Formosa sp. Hel1_33_131: one gene and its partner. The protein of the gene in region 1 interacts with the protein of each later gene in a pairwise test. Links are inferred from orthologs where the notes say so. Each region holds a gene or a part of one and is shown in the gene's direction. Other genes may lie near its edges.

What was found.
Region 2: the proteins of nusG (region 1) and rho interact in binary tests that used the Escherichia coli proteins (3 or more experiments, as listed by UniProt). The link is inferred for Formosa sp. Hel1_33_131 from one-to-one orthologs.

The regions. Positions count from the first base shown.
Region 1 is NZ_CP017260.1:2,203,670-2,209,036, forward strand. The notes cover bases 1,692-4,687. They hold nusG (transcription termination/antitermination protein NusG), read left to right. Parts: upstream 1,692-2,901; coding sequence 2,902-3,474; downstream 3,475-4,687. Other genes in these bases: tuf (elongation factor Tu), read left to right, coding at 1,692-1,959; secE (preprotein translocase subunit SecE), read left to right, coding at 2,699-2,893; rplK (50S ribosomal protein L11), read left to right, coding at 3,550-3,990; rplA (50S ribosomal protein L1), read left to right, coding at 4,006-4,687. Outside these bases: hpf (ribosome hibernation-promoting factor, HPF/YfiA family), read left to right, coding at 1-70; more of tuf, read left to right, coding at 772-1,691; more of rplA, read left to right, coding at 4,688-4,698; rplJ (50S ribosomal protein L10), read left to right, coding at 4,710-5,231; rplL (50S ribosomal protein L7/L12), read left to right, coding at 5,297-5,367. UniProt on the Escherichia coli protein: Part of the processive rRNA transcription and antitermination complex (rrnTAC). The complex forms an RNA-chaperone ring around the RNA exit tunnel of RNA polymerase (RNAP).
Region 2 is NZ_CP017260.1:1,939,474-1,952,504, reverse strand. What follows is about bases 4,093-7,059. They hold rho (transcription termination factor Rho), read left to right. Parts: upstream 4,093-4,686; coding sequence 4,687-6,432; downstream 6,433-7,059. Other genes in these bases: FORMB_RS08860 (glycoside hydrolase family 113), read right to left, coding at 6,565-7,059; FORMB_RS08870 (DUF4293 domain-containing protein), read right to left, coding at 4,093-4,476. Outside these bases: folP (dihydropteroate synthase), read left to right, coding at 1-91; diadenylate cyclase CdaA, read left to right, coding at 145-930; FORMB_RS08885 (ABC transporter ATP-binding protein), read right to left, coding at 933-2,702; tRNA pseudouridine(38-40) synthase TruA, read right to left, coding at 2,692-3,438; FORMB_RS08875 (metallophosphoesterase family protein), read left to right, coding at 3,519-4,016; more of FORMB_RS08870, read right to left, coding at 4,069-4,092; more of FORMB_RS08860, read right to left, coding at 7,060-7,590; rpsT (30S ribosomal protein S20), read right to left, coding at 8,414-8,665; proS (proline--tRNA ligase), read right to left, coding at 8,909-10,387; FORMB_RS08840 (hypothetical protein), read left to right, coding at 10,491-11,492; FORMB_RS08835 (OmpP1/FadL family transporter), read left to right, coding at 11,510-13,024. UniProt on the Escherichia coli protein: Facilitates transcription termination by a mechanism that involves Rho binding to the nascent RNA, activation of Rho's RNA-dependent ATPase activity, and release of the mRNA from the DNA template.

The DNA.
Region 1 (5,367 bases):
AGATGCTGCTGTACATTCATTAGAAAGACAGTTAAAAAAGCGAAAAGAAAAATTAAGACAATTTTCGTGAAAATTTTACAAAAAATGTTTTGAAACAAGAAAAATATATATACATTTGCAGTCCGTTAGAAATAGCGGGCTTTTTTAGTGCCTAATTGTACTGAGGAAAAGCCGATGTAGCTCAGCTGGCTAGAGCAGCTGATTTGTAATCAGCAGGTCGTGGGTTCGAGTCCCTCCATCGGCTCTGAAATATTGAATAGCGCACAGGGAGTTAAAAGAATGTAATACACATTGTTTTAGCTTGGGACGAGAAGTTTATCCTGAGTGTCGTCGAAGGGAGTCCCTCCATCGGCTCAAGTTCTTTTAAAGAGTGAAATATAATTTAAATTGAGGGGAGATACTCAAGCGGCCAACGAGGGCAGACTGTAAATCTGCTGACTACGTCTTCGCAGGTTCGAATCCTGCTCTCCCCACATTTTGAATGAATGGATTAAATTAAATTGCGAGAGTAGCTCAGTTGGTAGAGCGTCAGCCTTCCAAGCTGAATGTCGCCGGTTCGAACCCGGTCTCTCGCTCAAGGCGAATGTTGTCACGCTTCGGCGTGACCTTTCGCTCTATTTTTTTGGCCGGTGTAGCTCAGGGGTAGAGCGTTTCCTTGGTAAGGAAGAGGCCACGGGTTCAATTCCCGTCATTGGCTCTTTTTTTTGATTAAATGAATTGAATATAATAAGATTACTAAATATTAATATAACTAAGAATAAATTTTAAAACATGGCAAAGGCAACTTTCGATCGTTCAAAACCACACTTAAACATTGGTACCATTGGACACGTAGATCACGGTAAAACAACTTTAACTGCTGCTATTACTAAAGTATTAGCTGATGCAGGTTTCTCAGAAGCAAGATCATTCGATCAGATTGATAATGCTCCAGAAGAAAAAGAAAGAGGTATCACAATTAATACTTCTCACGTAGAATATGCAACAGCAAATCGTCATTACGCTCACGTTGACTGTCCAGGTCACGCGGATTACGTAAAGAACATGGTTACTGGTGCTGCACAAATGGATGGTGCGATCTTAGTAGTTGCTGCTACAGATGGTCCTATGCCACAAACTCGTGAGCACATCCTTTTAGGACGCCAAGTTGGTATTCCAAGAATGGTTGTATTTTTAAATAAAGTTGACATGGTTGACGATGAAGAGCTTTTAGAGCTTGTTGACATGGAAGTAAGAGATTTATTAAACTTTTACGATTACGATGGTGATAATGGACCTGTTGTATCAGGATCTGCACTTGGAGCTCTTAACGGAGAGAAAAAGTGGGTTGATTCTGTATTAGAGCTTATGGAAGCTGTTGATGTATGGATTGAATTACCAGTTCGTGATGTTGAAAAAGATTTCTTAATGCCTATTGAAGATGTATTCTCAATTACAGGTCGTGGTACAGTTGCTACGGGTAGAATTGAAACGGGTATCGCAAATACTGGAGATCCTGTTGAGATTATCGGTATGGGTGCTGAAAAATTAAACTCTACGATTACAGGAATTGAAATGTTCCGTCAAATATTAGATAGAGGTGAAGCTGGAGATAATGCAGGTATCTTATTAAGAGGTATTGAAAAATCACAGATTTCTAGAGGTATGGTTATTACCAAGCCAGGTTCAGTAACTCCACATGCTAAATTCAAAGCTGAGGTTTATATCCTTAAAAAAGAAGAAGGTGGACGTCACACTCCATTCCATACAAACTACCGTCCACAGTTTTATGTGCGTACAACAGATGTTACAGGAAATATTGCTTTACCATCAGGAGTAGAAATGGTAATGCCAGGAGATAACTTGACAATTGAGGTTGATTTAATTCAAGCAATTGCAATGCATGTTGGACTTCGTTTTGCGATTCGTGAAGGTGGTAGAACTGTAGGTGCAGGTCAGGTGACTGAGATTTTAGACTAATATTATTAGACTAATACTTGTAAAGGTGTCTCGATTTATCGAGATACCTTAACTTGTATTTACGGGTTTAGCTCAGTTGGTATCACGCCTAAGGCGTGACAAAACCAGGGAGTTGAATTTAAAAAGATTGAAAGACTAGAGCATAGTAATTGATGTTAGAGTCGAATACGGGTTTAGCTCAGTTGGTATCACGCCTAAGGCGTGACAAAACCAGGGAGTTGAATTTGAAAAGATTGAAAGACTAGAGCATAGTAATTGATGTTAGAGTCGAATACGGGTTTAGCTCAGTTGGTATCACGCCTAAGGCGTGACAAAACCAGAGAGTTGAATTTGAAAAGATTGAAAGACTAGAGCATAGTAATTGATGTTAGAGTCGAATACGGGTTTAGCTCAGTTGGTATCACGCCTAAGGCGTGACAAAACCAGAGAGTTGAATTTGAAAAGATTGAAAGACTAGAGCATAGTAATTGATGTTAGAGTCGAATACGGGTTTAGCTCAGTTGGTATCACGCCTAAGGCGTGACAAAACCAGAGAGTTGAATTTGAAAAGATTGAAAGACTAGAGCATAGTAATTGATGTTAGAGTCGAATACGGGTTTAGCTCAGTTGGTAGAGCACTGGTCTCCAAAACCAGGTGTCGGGAGTTCGAGTCTCTCAACCCGTGCTAGGTAATTGGAGAAGTGAAACAACTTTAGTGAAACCGAATAGTAAGCGTACTCAAATTAAAAAATATAAGACAATGGCAGGTATAGTAGAATATGTAAAAGAATCATTTGGAGAACTTAAAAACAATGTAAGTTGGCCAACATGGGCTGAAGGACAAAGTCTAACAGTACTTGTGGCGGTTTTTTCAATTATATTTTCTCTAGCTATATGGGGTGTGGATACGGTATTCGCAGGTGTTATTGAAGAATATTTTAACTGGATCAAATAATACTACTGATGGAAGAGACTAAAGTTGAACAAACTAAAGTAGAGAAGAAGTGGTATGTTGTTCGTGCAGTAAGTGGACAAGAGAACAAAATCAAAGCCTATATCGAAAATGAAATTTCGCGTTTAGGTTTAGAAGCTTTTGTAGAGCAAGTTTTAGTGCCTACTGAAAAAGTGATCCAAATTAGAAAAGGTAAAAAAGTTCAAAAAGAAAAAGTATACTTCCCTGGTTATATAATGGTACAAGCGAATCTTAGTGGTGAAATTCCTCACATTATAAAGTCAATTACAAACGTGATTGGTTTTTTAGGTGAAACTAAAGGAGGAGAGCCAGTGCCCTTACGTCAATCAGAAGTAAACAGAATGTTAGGTAAAGTAGATGAACTGTCATTAGAAGCAGATCAAAACGTTGCCATTCCTTTTGTAAAAGGAGAAACAGTCAAAGTGATCGACGGTCCATTTAATGGATTTGATGGTACTGTAGAAAACATCAATGAAGAAAAACGCAAGCTTGAAGTCATGGTGAAGATTTTTGGAAGAAAAACACCATTAGAATTAAGTTATATGCAAGTAGATAAAATTTAATAATTGTTACACAAATATTAAGATTCGGGTTTATAGCTTCCAACTTATAATAACGAGTCACACTAAATTTAAAAAATGGCAAAAGAATTAGGTAAAGTAGTCAAACTACAAGTAAGGGGAGGTGCAGCGAACCCGTCGCCACCGGTCGGACCCGCTTTAGGTGCTGCTGGAGTTAATATCATGGAGTTCTGTAAGCAATTTAACGCAAGAACTCAAGATAAGCCTGGTAAAGTTTTACCAGTGGTTATTTCTGTTTACAAAGACAAATCATTTGACTTTGTAATCAAAACACCTCCAGCTGCAGTACAATTATTAGAAGCGGCCAAAGTAAAAAAAGGTTCTGGCGAACCAAACAGAAAAAAAGTAGCAAAAGTAACTTGGGATCAAGTAAAAACGATTGCTGAAGACAAAATGGTAGATTTAAATGCATTTACGATTGGGTCTGCTATGAAAATGGTAGCAGGAACAGCCAGATCAATGGGTATAACTGTTAAAGGTGGTGAAGCACCCAATTAATCAAAATTATTTGAAATGGCAAGATTAACAAAAAAGCAAAAGGAAGCAGTTGCTAAAATTGATAAGAGTAAAATCTACAGTCTTCAAGAGGCTTCAGTTTTAGTAAAAGACATTACAAACACAAAGTTTGATGCATCTGTTGATTTAGCAATTCGTTTAGGAGTAGACCCTCGAAAAGCTAATCAAATGGTAAGAGGGATTGTATCTCTTCCGCATGGAACTGGTAAAGATATGAAAGTACTTGCATTAGTAACTCCTGATAAAGCTCAGGAAGCTAAAGATGCTGGTGCAGATTACGTTGGTTTAGAAGAATACCTTGACAAAATCAAAGGTGGTTGGACAGACGTTGACGTCATCATCACAATGCCAAGTGTTATGGGTAAATTAGGACCATTAGGTCGTGTATTAGGCCCCCGTGGTTTAATGCCTAACCCAAAGACAGGAACTGTAACAATGGACGTTGCTAAAGCAGTAACAGAAGTGAAAGCAGGAAAAATAGATTTCAAAGTTGATAAGACTGGAATTGTACATGCAGCTATAGGAAAAACATCTTTTTCTGCAGACAAAATTCAAGACAATGCTCAAGAGCTATTAACAACTATCATGAAGTTAAAACCAACATCATCAAAGGGGATTTATGTGAAAAGCATATTTATGTCGAGTACTATGAGCCCTAGTATTGCTGTGGATTCAAAAGTGAGTAGTTAAACAATTTTATTATGACAAGAGAAGAAAAATCAAAAGTAATCGAAGCGTTGACTGTAGAATTAGCTGAGAATTCAAATTTATATTTAACAGATATTTCAGGTTTAAACGCAGTAGCTACTTCAGCCTTACGACGTGCTTGCTTTAAAGCAAACATTAAGTTAGCAGTAGTAAAGAACACCTTGCTTGAAAAAGCGATGGAAGCTTCAGATAAAGATTTCGGAGATTTACCTAGTACGTTAAAAGGTAATACCTCAGTTATGTATTCTGAAACTGGAAATGCACCAGCAAAAGTAATCAAAGCTTTTAGAAAAAAATCGGAAAAGCCGTTCCTTAAAGGAGCCTTTATCGAACAAGCGGTTTACATTGGTGATGATCAATTGGATATGTTAGTTGACATTAAGTCTAAAGAAGAACTTATTGGAGACATCATTGGATTATTACAATCGCCTGCTAAGAACGTTGTTTCAGCACTTCAATCAAGTGGTGGCAAATTATCAGGTATCCTAAAAACATTATCTCAGAAAGAGGGATAATCAAAAAGAGTACGCACTTTTTACAATTATATATTATATTAAAAATTTATTAAAACGATAGAAAAATGGCAGATTTAAAAGATTTCGCAGAACAATTAGTAAACTTAACAGTAAAAGAAGTTAACGAACTAGCAAC
Region 2 (13,031 bases), 260 kb from region 1 along the record:
GGCACTTCAAAAAGGTGCGAAACTCTTAAGGGTTCACGATGTGAAAGAAGCCATGGAATGCATTCAACTTCATAAGGCGCTTCAAAAATAGCGTTCATTTTATATTTATTATATTTATTATATTTATTAAAATTTTCAGACCAAGTGGACATATTCAAAGACTTATTAAACTTCAATATATTAGACCTTATCGACATTGCTTTAGTCGCATTTTTGCTGTACTATGTCTATAAATTGATCAAAGGCACCGTTGCCATCAATATCTTTTTTGGGATTGTAATTTTTTACCTCTTTTATTTATTGGTAGATGTGTTACAGATGCGCATGCTAAGCAAAATCTTAGGCGGTTTTATGAGTGTTGGAATCATTGCTTTAATTGTAGTGTTTCAACCAGAAATTCGTAAGTTTTTATTAATGATTGGCTCCACAAATTTGAGCAAAAGCGGTTCCTTTATGAAACGTTTTAGTTTTGTAAAAGCACAACAGAATACGGCTTCTGATGCTGAAGTCATTGTAAAATCCTGCACCAAAATGGGCAGCAGCAAAACTGGGGCATTGATTGTGATTGAACGCAATAATAATTTAGATTTTTTGGTAGAAACGGGAGATGACATGAAAATTACCGTGACGCAACCTATTCTGGAAAGTATCTTTTTTAAGAACAGTCCCCTTCATGATGGGGCTATTATAATTTCAGAAAACGTAATCAAGGCTACACGAGTAATTCTCCCTGTTAATAACGAGAAAAACATCCCTTCCCGCTTTGGACTACGCCACCGTGCTGCGATTGGAATTACTGAAAAAACAGATGCACTGGCTCTTGTGGTGAGTGAGGAAACTGGACAGCTTTCCTATGTAAATAACGGAGAGTTTGTGATCTATACAGATACGCAAGATTTGATCGAGAAAATCAAAGCCGATTTATCTTAACGTTAACTATTTTTAGTTAAAAACTGAGCATCGTATAAATTTCGGTAATGCCCCTCTTTATTTTTCAACAAGTCTGCATGGGTGCCTTTTTCAACGATTTCACCCGCATCCAACACAATAATTGTATCTGCTTTTTTGACGGTTGCCAAGCGATGCGCAATGACGATCGACGTACGTCCGTGTGTGATTTTCTGAGTCGCCTTTTGAATGAGTTGTTCGGCATAAGAATCTATCGAAGCGGTGGCTTCATCCAATATTAAAATTTTTGGATTGGTCACGTAGGCTCTTAAAAATGAGATTAATTGACGCTGCCCCGAAGACAACATCACGCCTCTTTCTTTGACATTGTAATGATAGCCTTTCGGTAAACTCATGATGAAATCATGAATACCAATTTCTTTAGCGGCGGCTACCACTTCCGCTTCACTGATATCGAGATTTTTGAGGGTGATATTATTCAGGATGGTATCGGCAAACAAAAACACATCTTGTAGTACGACTGCTATATTTTGTCTTAAATTTTTAACTGAAATTGTTTTGATGTCTTTAGAATCAATCGTGATGGTTCCAGAATTGATATCATACAAACGGTTCAACAGATTGATAATGGTTGATTTTCCAGCACCTGTTGCCCCTACGATGGCGATCGTTTCTCCAGCAGTCACTTTAAAAGACACCCCTTTTAGAACGGGTTCATTTTCGACATAAGCGAATTTAACATCTTTAAATTCTAAGTCCCCTTTTAAATTTTTAAGAACGCCCTCGCCACGATCTTGAATATTTGATGTTGTGTCCAATACTTTAAAAACACGATCGGCAGCCACCATCCCCATTTGAAGGGTATTGAATTTATTTGCAATTTGATTCAGGGGTCTAAAAATCATTGGCACCATCATTATAAACGCTGTTAAATCGCCAATAGAAGCCGTTTGATCGAGTACTGTATTAAGGCCTCCAAGCCAAATCACTGTTCCTAAAGTCACAGACGATAAAAGGTCTGCAATGGGGAAAAACACAGAATTATACCATACGGTTTTGATCCACCCCTTTTTGTGGCGCTCGTTGATGGCGCTAAAATTTTCGGATTCAATTTTTTCTCTTGCAAATATTTGAACAATTTTCATACCCGTGATGCGCTCTTGTACAAAAGAGTTTAGGTTAGACACTTCGGTTCGCACATCTTCAAATGCTTTTTTCATGTACCGCTGAAAAACTTTGGTGGCTATCAAAACGATTGGAAGCGTACAAAAGACAATGACACTGAGTCGCCAGTTCATATAAAACATCACCCCACCTACTACACTCATTTTTAAAATGTCGCTAAAAATCATAAACAGTCCTTCTCCGAAAATATCGGCAATGCGCTCCATATCGGTCACTGTTCGAGTGATCAAAACACCCACCGAGGAGTTGTCAAAATACTTCATTTTAAACCCAAGGATATGTTTAAAAAGCTTAATCCGAATGTCTCTTACCACGGACTGCCCTAACCAACTTGCATAATAAATAAACAATAAATTACACGTAACTTCAAGGACCAAGAGCCCTAACATTAAAAAAATATAGTTTAAAAACCCAGGTTCAAATTTTTGTTCAATATTTTGATCAATGGCCAATTGCAACACCTTAGGACGTAGGGCTCCAAAAACTGCCAACCCAATGACGGTGGTCAACGCAAGAATAAAAAACCCTGTGTAGGGCTTGATATAATGCAGCAGCCTTTTGAATAACTGCGCATCAAAAACTTTGCTTTTAGGTTTCTTATTGGACATAAATTGATTTTGGATATTCTATATTAATTAAATACAGTCCGTGAGCGGGCGCCGAAGTGCCTGCATTAGACCTGTTTTTTGAGTCGATAATTGCTCGAAATTCTTCGAGTGTTCTTTTTTTAGCCCCCACTTCAATCATGGTACCTACAATGGCGCGCACCATATTTCTAAGAAAACGATCGGCTTTGATTGTGAAATTAAGCGTGTTTTTGTCAAGTTCCCAATGCGCTTCCATAATCGTGCAATCGTAGGTTTTTACATCTGTTTTCACTTTAGAAAAACATTGGAAATCGGTGTATTTAAACAAAATTTTAGCCGCTTGATTCATTAAATCTACATCTAACGGAAGCGTATAGGTATGTTCATTTTGATATTTGAACGCATTTTTTGTTCTCGAAATTTTATAAATATAAGTCCGACTTAATGCTTCAAAACGGGCATGGATTTCTGGTTGGACTTCTTTAATGGTATTTATATGAATGTCTTTCGGGAGGAATACATTCAGTTTATAGGCAATATCCTTAACGTCAATTTTTGTGTCAATATCAAAATGAGCGATCATTTGTTCTGCATGCACTCCCGTATCGGTTCGGCCAGCGCCCATACAATCCAATGGCGCTTGCAACACTGTACTGAGCGCATGATTGAGCTCCGATTGTACCGTATTTACATCGGGTTGAATTTGCCATCCATGATAGGCACGGCCATTATAAGATAAATCAATAAAATATCTCAAGCTAATTTGATACTTTTGTGGTTAGAAAGACAAAGATAAATAGACTTTGTCATTAATAGCTTTCACATTAACATTTTCTAATGACAAAAATTTTATTACTCTCGGATACTCATAGTTATATGGGAGAAGACATCCTTAAATATGTGAAACAGGCGGATGAAGTTTGGCATGCGGGCGATATTGGAGACCTAAAAGTAACGGATGCCATAAAAAAGCTAAAACCTTTACGGGCTGTTTTTGGTAATATCGACAATGTTGAAGCCCGCTTGGAATTTCCCGAGCATTTGAAATTTAGATGTGAAGGGGTGAAAGTATGGATCACACACATTGGTGGCTATCCCGGACGTTATTCACTAGCTGTCAGAGATATGATTAAAGTGCAGACTCCTAACCTATTTATTTGTGGTCACTCACACATCTTAAAAGTAATGAATGACAAAAAACTCAACCTCTTACACATGAACCCAGGAGCTGTGGGCACGTATGGAATTCACAAAGTCAGAACGATGCTGCGGTTTGAAATTTCAGGTGAAAAGATTCAAAACTTAGAAGTGATCGAGTTTAAAAGAAAGGCATAAAAAAACCCTGAGAAATCTCAAGGTTTTTTTCGCACTCTTATACTAACGTTATTTATCTCAGCCGATCCACTGATTTTACAAGCGCCTCATCCTTTTTTATGGCCTTATTGGCAAACACCAATAATACGATAGACAAAATAGGAAGTAGCAGCCCAATACCTTTCTCAGAATTCGCAGTTTCTCCAGATACAGTTAGCAATCGATATATAAATAATCCTAGTAAAATTAAGTTTAGTATGATATTCAAACGTCCCAAAACAAATTGGGTCTGTCTTGTTTTAAATAAAAAAATAGAGATCAACGACAGCAAGGCTGAGGCTGAAAATAAAATTATATATTCTAATGAATCAATCGCAAATTCGATATACCCTTCTGTTTCTCGCAAAGACAGGATTTGTGAGAGTCCGCCAGAACAAATAGCGGCAAATAATAAATATACTGTTTGAATTCTCTGAAGCATTCTTAGTTTAATGAGTAGCAAAAATAATAGTTTATTTTTTATTACATCTATAAAAAGTTTAAAAATAAAGTTGTATAATTGCATATATAACGGCGAAATCATACTTAATTCGCTTCATTCAATTTACCATAAAAATTACTTCTTCATAAAATCATTCCAATAATTAGGACTTTAATTTATTAAAGGATTTAAAATTAACTCTCATACATAATGTTTGAAATTTCACAATTAAAAGAAAAAAAACTCCCTGAATTACAAGAAATTGCCAAAAAGCTCAACGTTCCTAAATTCAAAAGTTTAAAAAAATTAGATCTCGTATATCAAATACTAGACTTGCAGGCTGCCAACCCAACAATGGTGACACCAAATGTGACCCCAGCATCAGCATCAAAGACACCAAGACCAAGAAGAGAACGCATTTCTAAAACCACTAAAGATCCTAATATAAAGCCAACGGCTCCTAACACTGCTACTGCGGAAAAACCAGAAGCAAGTCCTGCTGTAAAAGCAGTACCAAAAAAGGAAGTTTCTGAAAACAGACCGCCAAAGGTGAAAATTGAAACCAAAGCAGCAGTCAGAACAGAACCTAGTTCAGAAGCTAAAGTGGAATCTAAGGTCGCACCTAAAATTAACCCAAGGCCTCAAAAACAAAAAAATCCGAATCAGAATCCAAATCAGAATCCGAATTCGAAACAGAATCCAAATCAAAACCCGAATTCGAAGCAGAATCCGAATCAGAATCCAAATCAAAAACAGAATCCAAACCAAAACCCGAATCAAAAACAGGGCAATAACGGGAATAAAGACACTCGAAACCGCTATAAAGAACCTGATTTTGAATTTGACGCCATCATTGAAAGTGAAGGCGTATTGGATGTCATGCAAGATGGCTATGGCTTCTTAAGATCTTCTGATTATAATTATTTAGCATCTCCTGACGATATTTATGTGTCTCAATCTCAAATCCGTTTGTTCGGATTGAAAAATGGAGATACCGTTTTAGGACATGTGCGTCCACCAAAAGAAGGAGAAAAGTATTTTCCACTTATTAGAGTGAGTAAAATTAATGGACTCGACCCAAAAGCGGTGAGAGATCGTGTCGCATTTGAACACTTAACGCCTCTTTTTCCAAAGCAAAAATTTAATATTGCTGAAAAACAAAGTACAATTTCTACTCGAATTATGGACTTGTTTTCTCCAATCGGAAAAGGCCAACGTGGGATGATTGTATCACAACCAAAAACGGGTAAAACAATGCTTCTTAAAGATGTTGCCAACGGGATTGCGGCAAACCATCCAGAAGTGTATCAAATGATTTTATTGATTGACGAACGTCCTGAAGAAGTTACTGACATGCAACGTAATGTGCGTGGCGAAGTGATTGCTTCTACGTTTGACAAAGAAGCACATGAGCACGTAAAAATTGCGAACATCGTTTTAGAAAAAGCAAAACGTCTTGTAGAATGTGGTTATGATGTTGTGATACTGTTAGATTCGATCACACGTCTGGCACGTGCTTACAACACGGTTCAGCCAGCTTCTGGAAAGATTTTAAGTGGTGGTGTGGATGCGAATGCACTTCACAAACCAAAACGTTTCTTCGGAGCGGCTCGAAATATAGAAAATGGAGGGTCTTTAACAATTATCGCAACAGCATTGACCGAAACAGGTTCTAAGATGGACGAGGTGATCTTTGAAGAATTCAAAGGAACAGGAAACATGGAACTTCAGTTAGATCGTAAGATTTCGAACCGTCGTATTTTCCCTGCTATTGACCTGACCTCATCAAGCACACGTAGAGACGACTTGTTGTTAGATGAGAAAACAATCAAACGTATGTGGGTGATGCGAAAGTACCTTGCAGATATGAACCCTGTGGAAGCGATGGAGTTTATCAACGACCGTTTCAAACAAACACGCAACAACGAGGAGTTTTTAATCTCGATGAATGGATAATTAAGTATTCATTTTTTAATTTACAAAGAAAGCCTTTCGATATCGAGAGGCTTTTTTTATGTTCTGCGAAGTCAGAGACTTTGCTGAGCTGGGTAATTTAAACTATGGAAATATTGCTATGGAAGCACGATTCTAATCATTATAGTAGTGAGCTATAATACTTTCAGCAGGTTTAAAGTTTGGATCCCAATGATTTAATAACATTGGATTGGTTGATAGCTCTGTTTTGAAAAGATTCCATATCCATAAAAACCCTCCAGCGACCCAAGGTTCATCCCAAAAACTTTTATAGAACGCTTCATACCCATTGGACTGTACAGCAAAATTATACGTAGTGGCTACGGCAGTGCCTGGTAATTCCCACGATTTCCACGCAGCATAATCGATACTTCTAAAACCATACTCGGTAAATACTATTTTTTTATTGTGTTGACAGCTGAAATTACGGATGTTGTTTTTGATAGGACTGTAAGCCGCTATTAATTCTTCAACCGTTGGTGTAGGCTTGTTGACCAGAGGAAAGTAACTATCGATTCCTATATAGTCCATTTCTTCCCAAAACGGAAATGCTTCATAATCATCCCAATTTGCAGCATAAATTAATTTAAGCTCAGGATACTCCTCTTTTAAGGTCTCAATTAAGCTTTCCCAAAAGAGAGGTCTTCTCTTAACAAACTCTCTTAATTCTGTGCCAATACACAACAAATCTATAGGGTGAGTGTTTGATAATTCGGCTATTTTTAAAATGAGTTTTTTGTAAGAGTTTTCAAAAATCTGCCAATGTACTTCTGTTTCTAAATAAAAATCACCTCTATATGGAATTCCTCCGAAATCAACCAAAGGACGTAACATAATCAAAGTAATAGGTAATGTATTTTCTAAACCTTGTTTATAATTTGTAATCGATTCGTCTATTTGATAATCTTTAATTTCAAAGGAATGATTAAAATAGTCTTTTGAGGCAGATAAAATTCCTACTAAAGAAATACTATTCCCTAGGACATTTGTATTATTTGTTGAGTTTAATTGAGCACTGTAAATGTTTAGACCGTTTAGTTTTGAGGTGTTTTCGAAACTATTTTGACATGTTAAATCAATGTGATCTCTCTCACAAGAGAGCATCAAAAGTGTTAAAATGATGGAATATAAATATTTCATATTGAAAAATGATAGGGGTTAAAACAAAAGCCTGTGTTCTTTATAAATAGTTTAGTTTTCTACTTTCTCAAAAATCATAGTTATCCCTTGCTGCCGCACGATTCCTATCGTGTGGCTTACAAAGTTTATTTGGAACGCGAATGGATTCGCGCACCAGCATAGAAAGTTATCATAAATATTTTAAATAAAATTTTCATAATTAAATAATTTATAAATTTAGGTTAAGAATAAATTATTAAGTCGTTATTCTTCATTGTGGACTTTCCACGTGGTGGACTTTTTGACATTTATTTTTCACTTTCTTAGAGAATAAACTCCTGTTTTTTAATTTCCGTAAGCCGGATGGTCTTGAGTTTGTCTTGTAGAATCGGTTCTAATAGACATCTGTACTCTACATTTGAACTTAAATTCTGACATCCAAAAAAGTATGGATACCTAAAAAAGTCCCTATGTTATTTACAGTAAATTAATATCTTAAGCACGGTTAAATTGCTTACAAAGAATTAGATTTGAGGTATAATTTTTGTAAACATAATAAATTGAAATAAATAATGAAGTGATTTTTCCCTTACTAAAAGTAAGGGAAAACCTTACTTTTAAAAATTCCCTTCTTAAAACAAGGAATATTTTTTTAAAAAAAATAGGATTTTGAAAGTTTTAAGCACCTAATAGTGCTTTTCTTAAGTAGTTCTGCGTGGTCAAACACACCTTCTAAAAACAAGTTTAAACACAAAAAATCCTTTGAAGCGCGCTTCAAAGGATTTTTAAATTTTATAGAATTCCTAAAGTCAACCTATGTAATTAGGACGACACAGTGTATTCGTTAAAGAGTTGCAACAAATTTTGATAAACCAGACTTTAGGTTTGCCGCTTTGTTATCGTGAATGATATTGTTTTTGGCTAAACGATCAATCATTGAAGAAACAGAAGAAAGCATTTTTTGAGCTTCTTTCTTATCCGTTGTTTCACGCAAGTTCTTAATTGCGTTACGCGTTGTTTTGTGCTGATACTTGTTCAGCACGCGCTTTGACTCGTTACTTCTAATTCTTTTTAAAGCTGACTTATGATTTGCCATAATTCTTAATTTTATTATTATTAAATAATTGTAGCCCGTAGGGGAATCGAACCCCTCTTACATGGATGAAAACCATGCGTCCTAGCCGATAGACGAACGGGCCATTTTTTATAACCAAAAACACAATCTTGATAATTCTGTTTTTATTTCAAATAGCGTGCATTATTTCTAATGCGGTTGCAAAAATACAACTATTTTTAAATGTTACAACTTCTTACTAACTTTTTTTGAAAAAAGTTAAAGTTAATAAGCTTTCGCAAATAAAACGCGCTGTTTGGAAGGTTTCCCAGAAAATACACAGACCCCATCTTCCAGTTCCGAATCTATTGGAATACAACGGATTGTCGCTTTTGTGATTTCTTTTATTTTGTCTTCTGTTTCTGTACTGCCATCCCAATGTGCCGAAATAAATCCTGCTTTTTCTTCTAAAACCGTTTTAAACGCCTCAAATGTTTCCACTTTTGTGATGTGATCCGCTCTAAAATCCAGCGCTTTTTGAAATAAGCCTGTTTGAATCTCCGTAATTAAGGTCTTTATGGTGTCTGTTAAACTTTCTAAAGCCACCACTTGTTTGGTTAATGTGTCTCTTCGAGCCAACTCTACTGTGCCACTTTCCAAATCTTTTGGTCCAATCGCCAGTCTTAAAGGAACCCCTTGCAATTCGTGTTGTGCAAATTTAGCTCCCGGTCGTTGGGTGGTTCTATGGTCGTATTTTACAGTAATATTCTCTGCTCTCAAAGCAGTCATGATCGTCTCGGCTTGCGTGGTTATCTCAGCCAATTGCTCATCATTCCTGTATATAGGAACAATTACAACTTGGTAAGGTGCTAGGTTTGGAGGCAATACCAATCCTTTATCGTCACTGTGGGTCATAATTAAGGCACCCATCAAACGTGTGGAAACACCCCATGAGGTTGCCCAAACGTAATCTTGTTTTCCTTCGCTGTTTGCAAATTTAACATCAAATGCTTTTGCGAAATTCTGTCCTAAAAAGTGAGAGGTTCCCGCTTGTAACGCTTTTCCATCTTGCATTAAAGCTTCGATACAATAGGTTTCTTCGGCACCTGCAAAACGTTCGCTTTCCGTTTTGACCCCTTGAATTACAGGAATCGCCATAAAATTTTCAGCAAAATTTGCGTAGATATTATTCATAAGCTTGGCTTCTGAGATGGCTTCGCTTTTGGTGGCATGCGCAGTATGTCCTTCTTGCCATAAAAATTCAGCGGTTCTTAAAAACAAACGCGTTCGCATTTCCCATCGCACCACATTGGCCCATTGGTTAATTAAAAGCGGTAAATCTCTATAAGATTGAATCCATCCTTTAAAGGTACTCCATATAATCGCTTCACTGGTTGGTCGTACGACCAACTCTTCTTCAAGTTTTGCATTTGGGTCCACACGAAGTTTCCCAGGATTGTCAGGGTCATTTTGCAAACGGTAATGTGTTACTACGGCACATTCTTTTGCAAAGCCTTCGGCATTTTTTTCTTCCGCTTCAAAAAGACTTTTTGGTACAAATAATGGGAAATAGGCATTTTGATGGCCTGTTTCTTTAAACATACGATCTAATTCTGCTTGCATTTTTTCCCAAATAGCATAGCCGTATGGCTTAATAACCATACAACCTCTGACCGCAGAATTTTCAGCCAAATCGGCTTTCACTACAAGTTCATTGTACCATTTTGAATAATCTTCGGATCTTGTTGTAAGATTTTTACTCATAATTTCGTAATTTGGCACAACTATTGTTAGTAATGCTGTATATCTAATTAGTTTGACAAAACTAAGTATTTTTGTGACGTTCAACAATTTAATTTAAACACTTATGAAATTTATTACTTTCTTAAAGAAACAAATGGCACTCGCCTATGTAGTTGGAGTTCTTTTAAGTTTTACTTCTTGTGGATCTTTCCAATATTCTGGAATTTATGACGATGGAATTTATGCCGATTCTAACCCTACAGAACAAGTACAGGAGACTGTTGACAATACGTCTACTTCATCTGATTACTATAAAAATTATTTCAAAGAAAAATCGCTTCAGCTTGAGGATGAAAACACTGTTTTTACAGATGTTGATTCCTATGAAGGAACCTATGAAGACGACTCTGTAGAAGTGGATAATTACGCGGGTTGGGGAGAAAACAACAACAGCGAAGTGATTATCAATGTTTACGACAACGGCCCTTATTATGGAAATGGATGGGGCTACAATTATCGCAACAACTGGGGATGGAATCTCGGTTGGAACAATTGGGGCTACAGCTTTTGGCAACCAAACTATTACAATTCATGGTACAACCCTTATTGTTACTACGGGTGTAACAACTACGGATACAACAATTATGGTTATAACAACTACGGCTACAATAATTATAGAGGACGTTCTTATTCATACATTAACGGACAAAGAAGGGGAAGATATAGAAACTCAAGTTTGAGCAGTCGAAGTATTTTAAGTGCTACAACTCGAAGCGCAGCCGTTACACGTGCCAACACACGATCTGCCACTCGAAGCAGAGTTAATTCTCGCTCAAATACAAGAACCACAACGCGAAGTAGAGCGACTACACGTCCAAACACACGATCGATTACAAGAACTAGAACAACCACGCGACCAACCACAAAATCGACGCGAAGCAATTCAACAACACGACCTACAACACGTCCTACGAATCGTACAACACGCCCTAATACAACAAGATCAACGCGCTCTTCGACACGTACGAGCACACCCTCGACAACAAGATCAAGATCAAGCTCCACAACACGAAGCAGCAGAAGTAGCGGCGGCAGTAGCAGCTCTACACGAAGAAGAAATAATTAGGCATAAAAAACACACAGATGAAAAATTTAATTTTAACTCTAATGGGGGTTGCCTCCATGGTAAATTCCTATGGCCAAGACCTAACAGATGCTTTAAGATATTCAACTGGAACTACAGAAGGGACGGCACGATTTAAATCTATGAGCGGGGCTTTTGGAGCGCTTGGTGGCGACATGTCTGCAGTGAGTATGAATCCCGCAGGATCCGCCATTTTTAATTTGAGCCATGGTTCCTTAACGCTTTCAAGTCTTAAGGTTTCAAATGATGTAGCTTATGGATCTAATACACAAGCTTTAAAAGACAACTCTTTTGATATGAATCAAATTGGGGCGGCGTTTGTTTTTAACAATAGAAACACTGAATCAACATGGAATAAATTTGTGGTCAGTCTTTTTTACGAACAACTTCAAAATTATGACAACCAATTTTCAGCAGCAGGTACAACGCAGAACAGTATTGGAAGTTATTTTACCGATTATGCAAACGGGCTCCGACTTGATGAGATTACGGCACTGCCAGGAGAGAATATTTCTCAGGCTTACAGCGGAATAGGGTCAGAATTCGGAAGCAGCTATCAACAAGCCTATTTAGGTTATGAAAGTTTTATTTTAGAACCCGCCGATGATACCGACAATGAAAATACCGCCTACGCCTCTAATATAGCTGCTGGCGATTTCTATCAAAAATACAGCTACGCTTCCACGGGGTACAATGGTAAATTTTCTGCAAACCTTGGGTTTCAATATGATAAAAACATCTATTTTGGAATCAACCTAAACTCTCATTTTCTTAACTACGAAAGAAGTACTTTATTCTATGAAGACAACACTAATACGGGTTCTACAATAAATGAAGTCCATTTTAAAAACACCCTTTTAACAACAGGTGAAGGTTTTTCGTTACAACTTGGTAGCATTGTTAAAGTGAACGATTTTATAAGATTAGGGCTCACATACGACAGTCCAACTTGGATGCGATTAAGAGAAGAAACGACACAGTATCTCTATACATTTGAAGACGCCACAAGTCTTGAAGCGGAAGTTGATCCCGCCGTTATTAATGTGTTTCCAGAATATCATTTACGAACACCGGCACAAATCACCGGAAGTGCTGCTTTTATTATTGGGGATACGGGACTGATCAGTATTGATTACTCTAGAAAAGACTACAGCACTACTGAGTTCAGATCGAATAGTGGAGGTAATTTTTCACAGCAAAATTCTGTGATTAGCAATACCTTAAAAGCGGCGAATACCGTACGTATTGGTGGCGAACTAAGACATAAGAAATTTAGTTACCGAGGCGGTTATAAAATGGAACAAAGCCCTTATAAAGACACTGCTGCTTATGGCGATCTTAAAGGATTCTCGCTTGGATTGGGATATGATTTTGGGGGCTCTCGATTGGATTTAGCTTATGAAAATTCTAAACGCAAAATGGACCACCGATTCTTTAATGCAGGTAATTTAGACACAGCTAGAATAAATACAACAAACTCTAATGTGTCTCTTACATTAAGTATGAGTTTATAGGAATATA